2 regions of the Kitasatospora sp. NPDC053308 genome follow, and region 1 is predicted to be linked to the other one. Evidence: riboswitches for the same ligand, from Rfam matches in the RefSeq annotation. Region 1 holds a riboswitch; the other holds the start of a gene.
What was found. Region 1 has a riboswitch for glycine ahead of gcvP (aminomethyl-transferring glycine dehydrogenase). Riboswitches for the same ligand answer to the same signal wherever they lie in the genome.
Positions count from the first base shown of each region.

Region 2: another riboswitch for glycine. It lies ahead of gcvT (glycine cleavage system aminomethyltransferase GcvT); the one in region 1 lies ahead of gcvP (aminomethyl-transferring glycine dehydrogenase).

Region 1 is NZ_JBVJJY010000010.1:251,111-257,205, forward strand. It holds gene ACZ6Y7_RS23495 (DUF5999 family protein) at 309-500, shown strand; gene gcvP (aminomethyl-transferring glycine dehydrogenase) at 689-3,589, opposite strand; glycine riboswitch at 3,692-3,824, opposite strand; glycine riboswitch at 3,826-3,929, opposite strand; gene ACZ6Y7_RS23505 (PRC and DUF2382 domain-containing protein) at 4,155-5,183, shown strand; gene ACZ6Y7_RS23510 (MFS transporter) at 5,732-6,095, shown strand, end outside.
Region 2 is NZ_JBVJJY010000005.1:444,058-450,152, reverse strand. It holds gene ACZ6Y7_RS15275 (enhanced serine sensitivity protein SseB C-terminal domain-containing protein) at 1-794, opposite strand, end outside; gene ACZ6Y7_RS15270 (enhanced serine sensitivity protein SseB C-terminal domain-containing protein) at 911-1,714, opposite strand; glycine riboswitch at 1,899-2,003, shown strand; gene gcvT (glycine cleavage system aminomethyltransferase GcvT) at 2,235-3,356, shown strand; gene gcvH (glycine cleavage system protein GcvH) at 3,456-3,833, shown strand; gene glyA (serine hydroxymethyltransferase) at 3,918-5,198, shown strand; gene ACZ6Y7_RS15250 (L-serine ammonia-lyase) at 5,399-6,095, shown strand, end outside.

The DNA of each region.
Region 1 (6,095 bases):
GCACCCGCCATGGCCCGATCGGGCCATCCTCCGCCTGACCCACCGGTGCGCGATTTCCCCCCGGCCCCACCTGAACGGGTGATCTCTTCCCGGGAGTTGTGGCGCATGTCACGAAATCCCTGCGAGCACGTCCGCAGATGCCGACACTGGGAACCAGCGTGGAAGGACCACCTGTCCTACCCACTTGAGCGCCGGTCAACACCTGGTCGGCGTGCGGACAGGATCCGACTACCGCGGCGGCCCCGGAGGGCACGACCTCCGGCGACCGCACCACGGGGAGGATCGCAGAGCGAAGCGAGGGTACGCGTATGTGCCAGCACCGTCCTGAGTGCCCGTCGGCCGAGTCCGAGGACCGCGAGGCGGCCGTCTCGGTGGCCTGCCACCCGGAGCAGGGCTGGAGCCTGCTCTGCAACGGCGTCGTCCTGTTCGAGGACACCGGAGAGCTGCTGCCCGACGGCCGGGTCATCGCCCCGCGCCGCCCCGTCGCCCACGCGGCCTGACCGCACGGTCGGGCCGGACGGCGGACCGTGCGGCCCGATCGCACGGTCCGCCGTCCGGCGGGGGCAGCCGCCGCGGCGAGCACGAGACGAACGAGGGGCTGGGCCCCGGCGGAACGTTCCGCCGGGGCCCAGCCCCTCGCCCGAACTACCTGACGACCGACGACCCGACTACCCGACGAGCGGGTCCGTCAGACGCCGTACTCGTCCAGCGGCGGGCACGAGCAGACCAGGTTGCGGTCGCCGTACGCGCCGTCGATCCGGCTCACCGGCGGCCAGTACTTGTCCGCCGGGTTCACGCCCGCCGGGAAGACGGCCTCCTGCCGCGAGTAGCCGTGCGCCCAGTCGCCGGCCAGCGCGGCGGCGGTGTGCGGGGCGTTGCGCAGCGGGTTGTCCTCGGCCGCCCACTCGCCCGAGCCGACCTTGTCGATCTCGGCCCGGATCGCGATCATCGTGTCGCAGAACCGGTCGATCTCGTGCAGGTCCTCGGACTCGGTCGGCTCGATCATCAGCGTGCCGGCCACCGGGAAGGACATCGTCGGCGCGTGGAAGCCGTAGTCGATCAGGCGCTTGGCGATGTCGTCCACCGTCACGCCCGTCTCCTTGGTCAGCGGACGCAGGTCGATGATGCACTCGTGCGCGACCAGCCCGCCCGGACCGGTGTAGAGCACCGGGAAGTGCGGCGCCAGGCGCTTGGCGATGTAGTTGGCGTTCAGCACCGCGACCTGGGTCGCGTGCTTGAGGCCCTCGCCGCCCATCAGCCGGACGTACGCCCAGGAGATCGGCAGGATCGCCGCCGAACCCCACGGCGCGGCCGAGATCGGGCCGACGCCGGTGGCCGGGCCGGCCTCCGCCTGCAGCGGGTGGTTCGGCAGGTACGGCGCCAGGTGGGCGCGCACCGCGACCGGGCCGACGCCCGGGCCGCCGCCGCCGTGCGGGATGCAGAAGGTCTTGTGCAGGTTCAGGTGCGAGACGTCCGCGCCGAACTTGCCCGGCTTGGCGAGGCCGACCAGGGCGTTCAGGTTGGCGCCGTCCACGTACACCTGGCCGCCGGCCTCGTGCACCAGGGCGCAGATCTCGGTGATCTGGGTCTCGTACACGCCGTGGGTCGACGGGTAGGTGACCATCAGCACCGACAGGCTGTCGCGGTGCTGCTCGATCTTGGCCTTCAGGTCCTCGACGTCCACGTCGCCGTCGACCAGCGTCTTCACCACGACGACGCGCATGCCGGCCATCACCGCGGAGGCGGCGTTGGTGCCGTGCGCCGAGGACGGGATCAGGCAGACGTCGCGCTGGGTGTCGCCGTTGGCGTGGTGGTAGGCGCGGACGGCCAGGAGGCCGGCCAGCTCGCCCTGCGAGCCCGCGTTCGGCTGGATCGACACGGCGTCGTAGCCGGTCACCTCGACGAGCTGCTGCTCCAGCTGGCGGATCAGCGTCAGGTAGCCCTGGGCCTGGTCGATCGGCGCGAAGGGGTGCAGCTGGCCGAACTCCGGCCAGGTCACGGCCTCCATCTCGGTGGTCGCGTTGAGCTTCATGGTGCAGGAGCCCAGCGGGATCATGCCGCGGTCCAGCGCGTAGTCCCGGTCCGACAGGCGGCGCAGGTAGCGCAGCATGGCGGTCTCGGAGCGGTGGCTGTGGAAGACCGGGTGGGTCAGGTACTCGTCCTCGCGCAGCAGCGCCGCGGGCAGCGCATCGGCGGTCTCGGCGACCTCGGCCGCCTCGACGCCGAACGCGGCCCAGACGCCGGCCAGGTGCTCGCGGGTGGTGGTCTCGTCGGTGGAGACGGAGATCCGGTCCGCGCCGTCCTGGTGGACGTTGATGCCGTGGGCGCGGGCGGCGGCGGCGATCTCGGCGGCGCGGCCCGGCACCAGGGCGGTGACGGTGTCGAAGAACTCGTCGTGCAGCAGCTCGACGCCGCCGGCCCGCAGGCCCTCGGCGAGGGCGGCGGCGTAGTGGTGGGTGCGGCGAGCGATGTCGGCCAGGCCGTCCGGACCGTGGTACACGGCGTACATCGAGGCCATCACGGCCAGCAGCACCTGGGCGGTGCAGATGTTGCTGGTGGCCTTCTCGCGGCGGATGTGCTGCTCACGGGTCTGCAGGGCCAGGCGGTAGGCCCGGTTGCCCTCGGTGTCGACGGAGACGCCGACCAGACGGCCGGGGAGCGAGCGGGCGTACTCGGCGCGCACCGCGAGGTAGCCGGCGTGCGGGCCGCCGAAGCCCATCGGCACGCCGAAGCGCTGCGAGGTGCCGCAGGCGATGTCGGCGCCCAGCGAGCCGGGGGACTTGAGCAGGGTCAGCGCCAGCAGGTCGGCGGCGACGGCGACGATCGCGCCGAGGCCGTGCGCCTGCTCGATGACCGGGGCGAGGTCGCGGACCACACCGGTGGCGCCCGGGTACTGCAGCAGCACGCCGAAGACGCCGCGCTCGGCGACCTCGGCCGGAATGCCCTCGGACAGGTCGGCGACGACGACCTCGACACCGGTCGGCACCGCACGGGTGTTGATCACCGCGATGGTCTGCGGGAGGGTCTCGGCGTCGACCAGGAAGACGCCGCCCTTGACCTTGGTGACGCGGCGGGCCAGCGCCATCGCCTCGGCGGCCGCGGTGCCCTCGTCGAGCAGCGAGGAGCCGGAGGTCGGCAGGCCGGTCAGGTCGGAGACCAGGGTCTGGAAGTTGAGCAGCGCCTCCAGGCGGCCCTGCGAGATCTCCGGCTGATACGGGGTGTACGCGGTGTACCAGGCCGGGTTCTCCATGACGTTGCGCAGGATCACCGGCGGCGTGAAGGTGCCGTAGTAGCCCAGGCCGATCATCGGCTGGAGCACCTGGTTGCGGCCGGCCAGCTCGCGCAGCTCGGCGAGGACCTGGGCCTCGGTCCGGCCGGCCGGCAGGTCCAGGCCGGTGATGGAGCGGATCGCCTCGGGCACGGCGGTCGCGGCGAGTTCGTCCAGCGAGCCGTAGCCGACGGACGCCAGCATCTTCTCCTGCGCGGCGGCGTCGGGGCCGATGTGGCGGTTCTCGAAGGGACTGGCCAGCTCAAGCTCGGTGAGGGTCGAGGCGCCGGTGGGGCGTCCCGCGTTCGGCTGGGCGTTCATGGTGGTCGAGGCCTCCTGGTCACGGACCGGCGGGGGTACGCACGCCGACCGGCCTTCCGCTGCGGACAGCGACTCAGCCACGGCGGGCGGACCCGACAGGCCTCCCCCTCTGTCATCGGGACCTGAGAGCTTCGCCCGCACGGCGCGCTGTGGGCGCTCCGTCGGCTTGCACCGTCGGTGAGGGTGGTGATCGCCGGCTTCCGTGCCGAGACTCCTGCCCTGCTTTCCAGAGTGACCTACCCCACACGGTACGGATGCCTGAGAGATTCCGGGGAGGAGTTGCTCCTTCGGCGCCCCGACCAGCGGTTTTCGCGGTCGGAGACTCTCCCGAGCGGGCTCTGCGGTCGCCGCCCAGGGTACCAGCGGGCGGCCTTCCGATCACGGGTGCTTCCGGTCACCCCGGGTCTACGCGCGTCCCCCGGACAGCCCAGCGCGCAGCCCGTCCGGCGCACCCCGGTCGCGCACGTCCGATTCATGGCATTTGGTGGGGAACTGGCGGACAGGACGGGTGCTCCGGCCGCCGACCCTGCGGGAGTTCCGCAGGCTCAGCGCACTGGAGGAAAGAGTGCAGACCGACATCGACCCCCGCGACCTCATCGGCCACAAGGCGGTCGACCGCAACGGAGACAAGATCGGCACGGTCGACGAGGTGTACCTCGACGATGCCACCGGCCAGCCCGAGTGGGCCGCCGTCCGGACCGGCATCTTCGGCCGGGACGCCTTCGTCCCGCTCACCACGAGCGAGTTCTCCGGCGACGAGCTCCGGGTTCCGTACGACAAATCGCTGGTCAAGGAGTCCCCGGACTTCGGCGTGGGCCAGCACCTGTCCCCCGCCCAGGAGCTCCAGCTCTACCGCTACTACGGCCTCGACACCCCGGCGGACGGCCCCTCGGCCGACGAGACCCACGAGCGGGCCGCCCAGCCCGACCTCGACTTCGGAACCGCCCCGGCCGCCGTCGCGGTGGCCGCCCCGCCGCATGCCCTCCACTCCTCGGAGTCCGGCAGCACCACCTCGACCACCACCCGAACCGCCATGGAGGCCAACATGCGGACTTTGACCACCCCAACCCCCGCCGAGACCTCCCCCGCGCCCAGCATGGAGGCGAAGCTGCATCCGGCACCGATGGCGCCGTCCACTCCGATGCACTCCGCCGCCGACTCGTCCGCGCCCAGCAGCCCGATCGAGATCACCTGCAGCGAGGAGCGGCTGGAGGTGACCACGGAGTGGCACAACGTGGGCACCGCGAAGCTGCGCAAGTACGTGACGACCGAGCAGGTCGAGCGCCGCGTCCCGGTGGTCCGCGAGCGCGTCCGGGTCGAGCGGGTACCGGTCAGCGACGCCGCGCGCGCCTCCCTCACCGAGAAGGAGATCGCCGAGGCCGTCGAAGAGGTCACCCTCCGTGAGGAGCGTCCGGCGGTCCGCAAGTACCTCGCGCCCATCGAGCGCGTCCGGCTGGTCGTCGAGCGCTACACGGACGAGGAGGTGATCCGGGAGGAACTCCGCCGCGAGCACGTGGAGATCCACGACGACACCGCCCCCACCTCCCCCACCCCGGAAGCCTCCCAGCCGAACTCCCTGCGCCCCCTCGCCTGACCCTCACCCGCTCCGCCAGGGCCCCGACTCCCAGAGCCGGGGCCCTTCCCCATGCCCCGGCCCCTCGGCCCAAGCGCCCCACCCGAGGCCCCCGCAGGCAACCGACCAGCCCTCTTACGCCAAAGCGCCTCCACCCCGCGCCCCCAAGCCCGCCGCAGGCGCCCCGCCCCACCGGCCCCTCAGCCAAAGCGCCTCCACCCCACCCCGCCCCGGAGCCCGCCGCAGGCGCCCCACACCGCGCCGCCCCCTCCCCCTTCGCCAAAGCGCCTCCACCCGCCCCCCCAAGCCCGCCGCAGGCGCCCCCGCCCCACCGACCAAGCGCCTCCACCCCGCCCCACCCCGGAGCCCGCCGCAGGCGCCCCACACCGCGCCGCCCCCTCCCCCTTCGCCAAAGCGCCTCCACCCGCCCCCCAAGCCCGCCGCAGGCGCCCCACACCGCGCCGCCCCCTCCCCCTTTGCCAAAGCTTAACCACTCGATATTTGACACTCTGAAGTATCTCCCTGCATGGTTACTTCAGTTCATTCACTATGTACGGGAGGAAGCAACCGTGAGTGAGGCACCCCAGCCCACCACCGCGGCCGAGAAGCAGAGCAGCGCCCGGGTCCTGCCGGCCCTCATCCTGGCGATGCTGTCGTTCAGCGTGGTGCAGACCGCGGTCGTCCCGATCCTGCCCTCGCTGGCCAAGGAACTGAGCGTCTCGGCCTCCAGCATCACCTGGCTGATGACCGCCAACCTGCTCTCCGCCGCTGTGCTGACTCCCCTCCTGGGCCGCTTCGGCGACCTCCGGGGCCGTAAGCCGATGCTGCTGATCTCGCTGGCCGGCCTGGTCGCCGGTTCGGCGCTCGCGGTCAGCACCCACTCCTTCACCTGGCTGATCGTCGCCCGCGTCCTGCAGGGCGCCGGCGGTGGCG
Region 2 (6,095 bases), on a different contig from region 1:
GGCGGGTAGGGACCGGTCGCCGGGCGTCCGGCCTCCCGGTCGAAGAACGGCCGCGCGTGGGCGCGCATCCACAGCGCCACCGGGTCGTACTCGTCCGACATCGCCACCGTGGACACCGCGAGCCCCTCCGGCGCCACCGCGATCGCCCGCTGCATCAGCGCGCGCACCGCCTCCACCGCCGGCGGCGAACTCTCGTACAGGTCCAGGCCGATCGCCAGGTACGGCTCCCCCACGGCCGGCTGCACCCAGGCCCGGCGCAGCGCCCGCACCGCGCGCACCTCGCTCGCCTGGCGCTCCAGCAGCGCGAAGAACTGCTGGGCGTTGACCTGCGGCTCGCTCAGCTTCAGCGGCCCGGCCGGCAGCCGGTCCAGGCCCGCCGCGATCCGCCGCAGGTCCGCCCAGGGCACGCCGACGCCCCCGCCGGGCGCGTGCGGGTTGAGCCACAGGCCCCAGCGGGTGCGGTACAGCGAAGCGGCGATCTCCCGGCCGGAGATGACCTCGTGGGCCCGCGCCCAGCCGGAGGCGGCGAGCTGCTCGGGCGAGGTGACGGCCGGCGCGTAGCCGTGGCCGCTGATCTCCATGTTCCCGTACTGCGCGTCCGGACTGCCCGGCGTGCCGTGCCAGAGCAGCATCCAGACCCGGCCCTCGGCGAGCGCGTGCAGCAGCCGCTCGTACGCGTCGTAGCGCTCCGGCGCGACCTCGCGCAGGGCCTGCTCCAACGCGCCCGGGTCAGCTCCCGGGTGCCCGGCCGGCGCCTGGCCCCAGGGCCCGCCCGCTCCCGTTCCCGCACTCATGCGCCCACCTCGCCGCGCCTCTTTCCTCGAACCCGCCGGCCCGTCGGCCGTCTGCACGCACCCTATGGCGCGGCACCGGCCACCGCCACGGCGACGTGCCTACGAACAAACCCCGCTCACGCCCGTGCGTAGAAGGGCATGACCCGGGTGAGCAGCCACTCGACCACCGGGTCGTCGGCGAGGTCGAGCAGTACGAGGTGGACGCCGCCCGGCAGCGGCGCGGTTCCCAGCGCGCGGCCGAGCGCGTCGTTCACCGCGGCCGGGTCCGCCGGGGCCGCCGGATCCAACTGGACGCCCACGAACATCACGGTCGGCTCGCCCTCGATGCTGGCCAGCGCCCGGCGGGCGGTCAACACCCCGGGAAGGGCCGAGAGTTCGGCCCGGCAGGCGGCCAGGAAGTGCTCCGGGTCCTCACCCGGCACCGGCTCGCGCAGCGCCACCCGGCCGCCGGTCGGCGCGGCCGGGTCCTCGGCGCCCTCCCAGCGGTCCTCGCGCGGACCCCGGCGCAGCTCGGCCACGCCCTGCGGCGGCACCGGGATGCCCACCGGCGCCTCCGGGTTCACCGCGATGCCCACGCCCAGCGGCAGCCCGCGCGCGAACTCCCAGACCGGCGCGATCGCGAAGGCCAGGCCCGGCGCGTGCTGCAGGAACACCTCCTGCGAGGAGAACACCGGGACGTACGGGTCGCCGCCCAGCTCGATGATCGGCAGGTCCAGCGACTGCCCCTGTGGGTCCGCCCCGGCGGGCAGCGGCACCCACACCCGGCTGCGGCCCAGCACCTCGATCACCCGCGGCGTCGCCCCCGAGTCGCCGAGGGCCGAGGTCAGCACCTGCTCAAGCTCGTTGGCCGGCCACGCGCCGCCCGCGGGCATCCCGTCCGGACCGCCCCACCCCTGCTGCTGCTCCACCGGGTACCCCATGCGCCGCCGATTCCGCCCTCTGCCGGTCGGCCGCCCTCTGCTGCGCCGACGCGGAGCAGTCTAGGGCCCGCGTCCGGGTCGGCCCGTGTGACCGGGTCCCCCCTCCCCTCCTCCGCGCGGACGTGCCATGATGTGCGCGTCCGACGGCATGCGCCGCGGGCCCCACAACTCCATACCGGCCGCTCGAACCCGCGCGGGAGAGCCCGGAGTGCCGCCTCGGCGGCACGGCCGGCGCCGAAGGAGCAAGTCCTCCCCGGAATCTCTCAGGCCCCCCTACCGCACGGGTTAGGCACATCTGGAAAGCGGCGCACGGCCATGTCGCGCGCCCACCCACGGTGCAAGCCGCCATGCTGTCCCCCAAGCTGGAAACGGCTGCGGGCCGGCGGGGCGGTGAAGCTCTCAGGTACGACGACAGATGGGGAGACCCACGCCGCCGCATGCCCGCGCGCAGGGTCGGCCCCCGAGCGGGTCCGGTCCGGTGCGTGCACCCCCGAGTGCCCCGACCGAGGAGTTCCTGGCCATGTCGTCCCTCCGCCTGACCGCGCTCGACGCGCTGCACCGCGCCCTCGGCGCGACCATGACCGACTTCGCCGGCTGGGACATGCCGCTGCGCTACGGCAGCGAGCGCGAGGAGCACCTCGCCGTCCGCACCAAGGCCGGTCTGTTCGACCTCTCCCACATGGGCGAGATCACCGTCACCGGCCCGCAGGCCGGCGAGATGCTGGACCACGCGCTGGTCGGCTTCGTCTCCGCGCTCGGCGTGCTGCGCGCCCGCTACACCATGATCTGCGCCGAGGACGGCGGCATCCTGGACGACCTGATCGTCTACCGCCTGCGCGAGGACGCCTACCTGGTGGTCGCCAACGCCTCCAACGCCCAGCTGGTCCTCGACGAGCTGATCGCCCGCGCCAAGGGCTTCGACGCCGTCGTCACCGACGACCGCGACACCTACGCGCTGATCGCCGTCCAGGGCCCGGAGTCCACCGCGATCCTCGCCGGGACCACCGACGCCGACCTGCCCGGCCTCAAGTACTACGCGATCCTCCCGGCCACGGTGGCCGGCCACGAGGTGCTGCTGGCCCGTACCGGCTACACCGGCGAGGACGGCTTCGAGATCTTCTGCCGCCCGGCCGACGCCGAGGGGATCTGGCAGGCGCTGACCGCCGCCGGCGAGGGCCGCGGCCTGATCCCGTGCGGGCTGTCCTGCCGCGACACGCTGCGCCTGGAGGCGGGCATGCCGCTGTACGGGCACGAGCTGTCCACCGACCTCACCCCGTTCGACGCCGGTCTGGGCCGGGTCGTCCGCTTCGACAAGACCACCAACGAGGGCGCCTTCGTGGGCCGCAAGGCGCTGGAGCAGGCCGCCGCCGCGGCCGAGGCCAACCCGCCGCGGGTGCTGGTCGGCCTGGTCTCCGAGGGCAAGCGCGTTCCGCGCGCCGAGTACACCGTGGTCTCCACCGACGCCACCCCGATCGGCCGGATCACCTCCGGCGCGCCCTCCCCGACGCTGGGCCGGCCGATCGCGATGGCCTACGTCGACGCCGCCCACGCCGCCCCCGGCACCACCGTCGCGGTGGACGTGCGCGGCAAGCACGAGCCGGTCGAGGTCGTGGCGCTGCCCTTCTACAAGCGCGCCCGCTGACCGCCCGGCCAGCCCCCGTTTTCCCATAGACGCAGGTCGTAGCCGTCCGAGCGGCGGCCCGCTTCGTCGTACCCGCTTCCCATCCTGGAGAATGACGCCATGAGCAACCCCCAGCACCTGCAGTACACCAAGGAGCACGAGTGGCTGACCGCCGCCGAGGACGGTGTCTCGACGGTCGGCATCACCAAGCACGCCGCGGACGCGCTCGGTGACATCGTCTACGTGCAGCTGCCCGAGGTGGGCGAGACCGTGACCGCCGGCGAGACCTGCGGCGAGCTGGAGTCCACCAAGTCGGTCAGCGACCTGTACTCCCCGGTGACCGGCGAGGTCACCGAGGTCAACCAGGACGTCCTGGACGACAACGGCCTGGTCAACAGCGCCCCCTTCGAGGGCGGCTGGCTGTTCAAGGTGCGCGTCGAGGCCACCGACGAGCTGCTCAGCGCCGACGAGTACGACGCGCTCACCCACAGCAGCTGACCCGCTCGTGACCGGGCGGGCCGCGCGCACGCCGGCCCGCCCGCACCGCGGCCCCCGTCCCTCCTCCCCCGGGAAGACCACACCATGACGGTTCTCAACCAGTCCCTGCACGCCCTCGACCCGGAGATCGCCGCCGCGGTCGACGCCGAGCTGCACCGCCAGCAGACCACCCTGGAGATGATCGCCTCCGAGAACTTCGCCCCGGTGGCGGTCATGGAGGCCCAGGGCTCGGTGCTCACCAACAAGTACGCCGAGGGCTACCCCGGCCGTCGCTACTACGGCGGCTGCGAGCACGTCGACGTGGTCGAGCAGATCGCGATCGACCGGATCAAGGCCCTGTTCGGCGCCGAGCACGCCAACGTCCAGCCGCACTCCGGCGCGCAGGCCAACGCCGCCGCGATGTTCGCGCTGATCCAGCCGGGCGACACCATCCTGGGCCTGAACCTGGCCCACGGCGGTCACCTGACCCACGGCATGAAGATCAACTTCTCCGGCAAGCTCTACAACGTGGTCGCGTACCACGTGGACGAGAAGACCGGCCAGGTCGACATGGCCGAGGTCGAGCGCCTCGCCAAGGAGCACCAGCCGAAGCTGATCATCGCCGGCTGGTCCGCCTACCCGCGCCAGCTGGACTTCGCCGCGTTCCGCCGGGTCGCCGACGAGGTCGGCGCGCTGCTCATGGTGGACATGGCGCACTTCGCCGGCCTGGTGGCCGCCGGGCTGCACCCGAACCCGGTGCCCTACGCGGACGTGGTCACCACCACCACCCACAAGACCCTGGGCGGCCCGCGCGGCGGCGTCATCCTGTCCAAGGCCGAGTACGCCAAGAAGATCAACTCCGCGGTCTTCCCCGGCCAGCAGGGCGGCCCGCTGGAGCACGTGATCGCCGGCAAGGCGGTGGCCTTCAAGGTCGCGGCGTCGGAGGAGTTCAAGGAGCGCCAGCAGCGCACCCTGGAGGGCGCCCGGATCCTCGCCGAGCGCCTGCTGCAGGCCGACGTCGCCGAGGCCGGCGCGTCCGTCCTGTCCGGCGGCACCGACGTCCACCTGGTCCTGGTCGACCTGCGCAACAGCCAGCTCGACGGCCAGCAGGCCGAGGACCGCCTGCACGAGGTCGGCATCACCGTCAACCGCAACGCCGTCCCCAACGACCCGCGCCCGCCGATGGTCACCTCGGGCCTGCGGATCGGCACCCCGGCCCTGGCCACCCGCGGCTTCCGGGCCGAGGACTTCCGCGAGGTCGCCGACATCATCGCCGAGGCGCTCAAGCCCGCCTTCGACGAGACCGTCGCCGCCGCGCTGAAGGCCCGCGTCACCGCGCTGGCCGAGAAGTACCCGCTGTACCCGAACCTGGCCAACCAGGAGTAGTCCGCGGCGGCCGGAAGCGGACGACCGGCCGCAGGTGACCGGCGTCACCCCGCCGGCGCACCTGGGGCCCCGGGGCACCGCGCACACTGGACAGTGCGCGCGGTGCCCCGTCCCGTGTCGGCCCCCGCCCGTCCGTAGCCCCGCTCCGCCCCACGCCCCGCCCGCAAGCCCCTCCACGAGACCCGACAAGGACGTCCCCCGTGGCCATCAGTGTCTTCGACCTCTTCTCCATCGGCATCGGCCCGTCGAGCTCCCACACCGTGGGCCCGATGCGCGCCGCCCGGATGTTCGCCCGCCGACTGCGGTCCGAAGGCCTGCTGGCCCAGGTGACGGGTGTGCGCGCCGAGCTGTACGGCTCGCTCGGCGCCACCGGCCACGGCCACGGCACGCCGAAGGCCGTCCTGCTCGGCCTGGAGAACAACTCGCCCCGCACCGTCGACGTCGACCAGGCGGACAAGGACGTCGAGCGGATCACCGCGGAGAAGCGGATCAACCTGCTCGGCGAGCACCCGATCGACTTCGACCCGGACAGCCAGCTGGTGCTGCACCGCCGCCGCTCGCTGCCGTACCACGCCAACGGCATGACCCTCTGGGCGTTCGCCGCGGACGGCTCGACGCTGCTGGAGAAGACCTACTACTCGGTCGGCGGCGGCTTCGTCGTCGACGAGGACGCGATCGGCGCCGACCGGGTCAAGCCGGACGACACCGTGCTGCGCTACCCCTTCCGCACCGGCGAGGAACTGCTGCGGCTCACCCGCGAGACCGGGCTGTCCATCTCCGGTCTGATGCTGGAGAACGAGAAGGCCTGGCGCAGCGAGGAGGAGATCCGCACCGGGCTGCTGGAGATCTGGTCCGTGATGCAGGAGTGCGTGCGGGCCGGCATGACCCGCGAGGGCA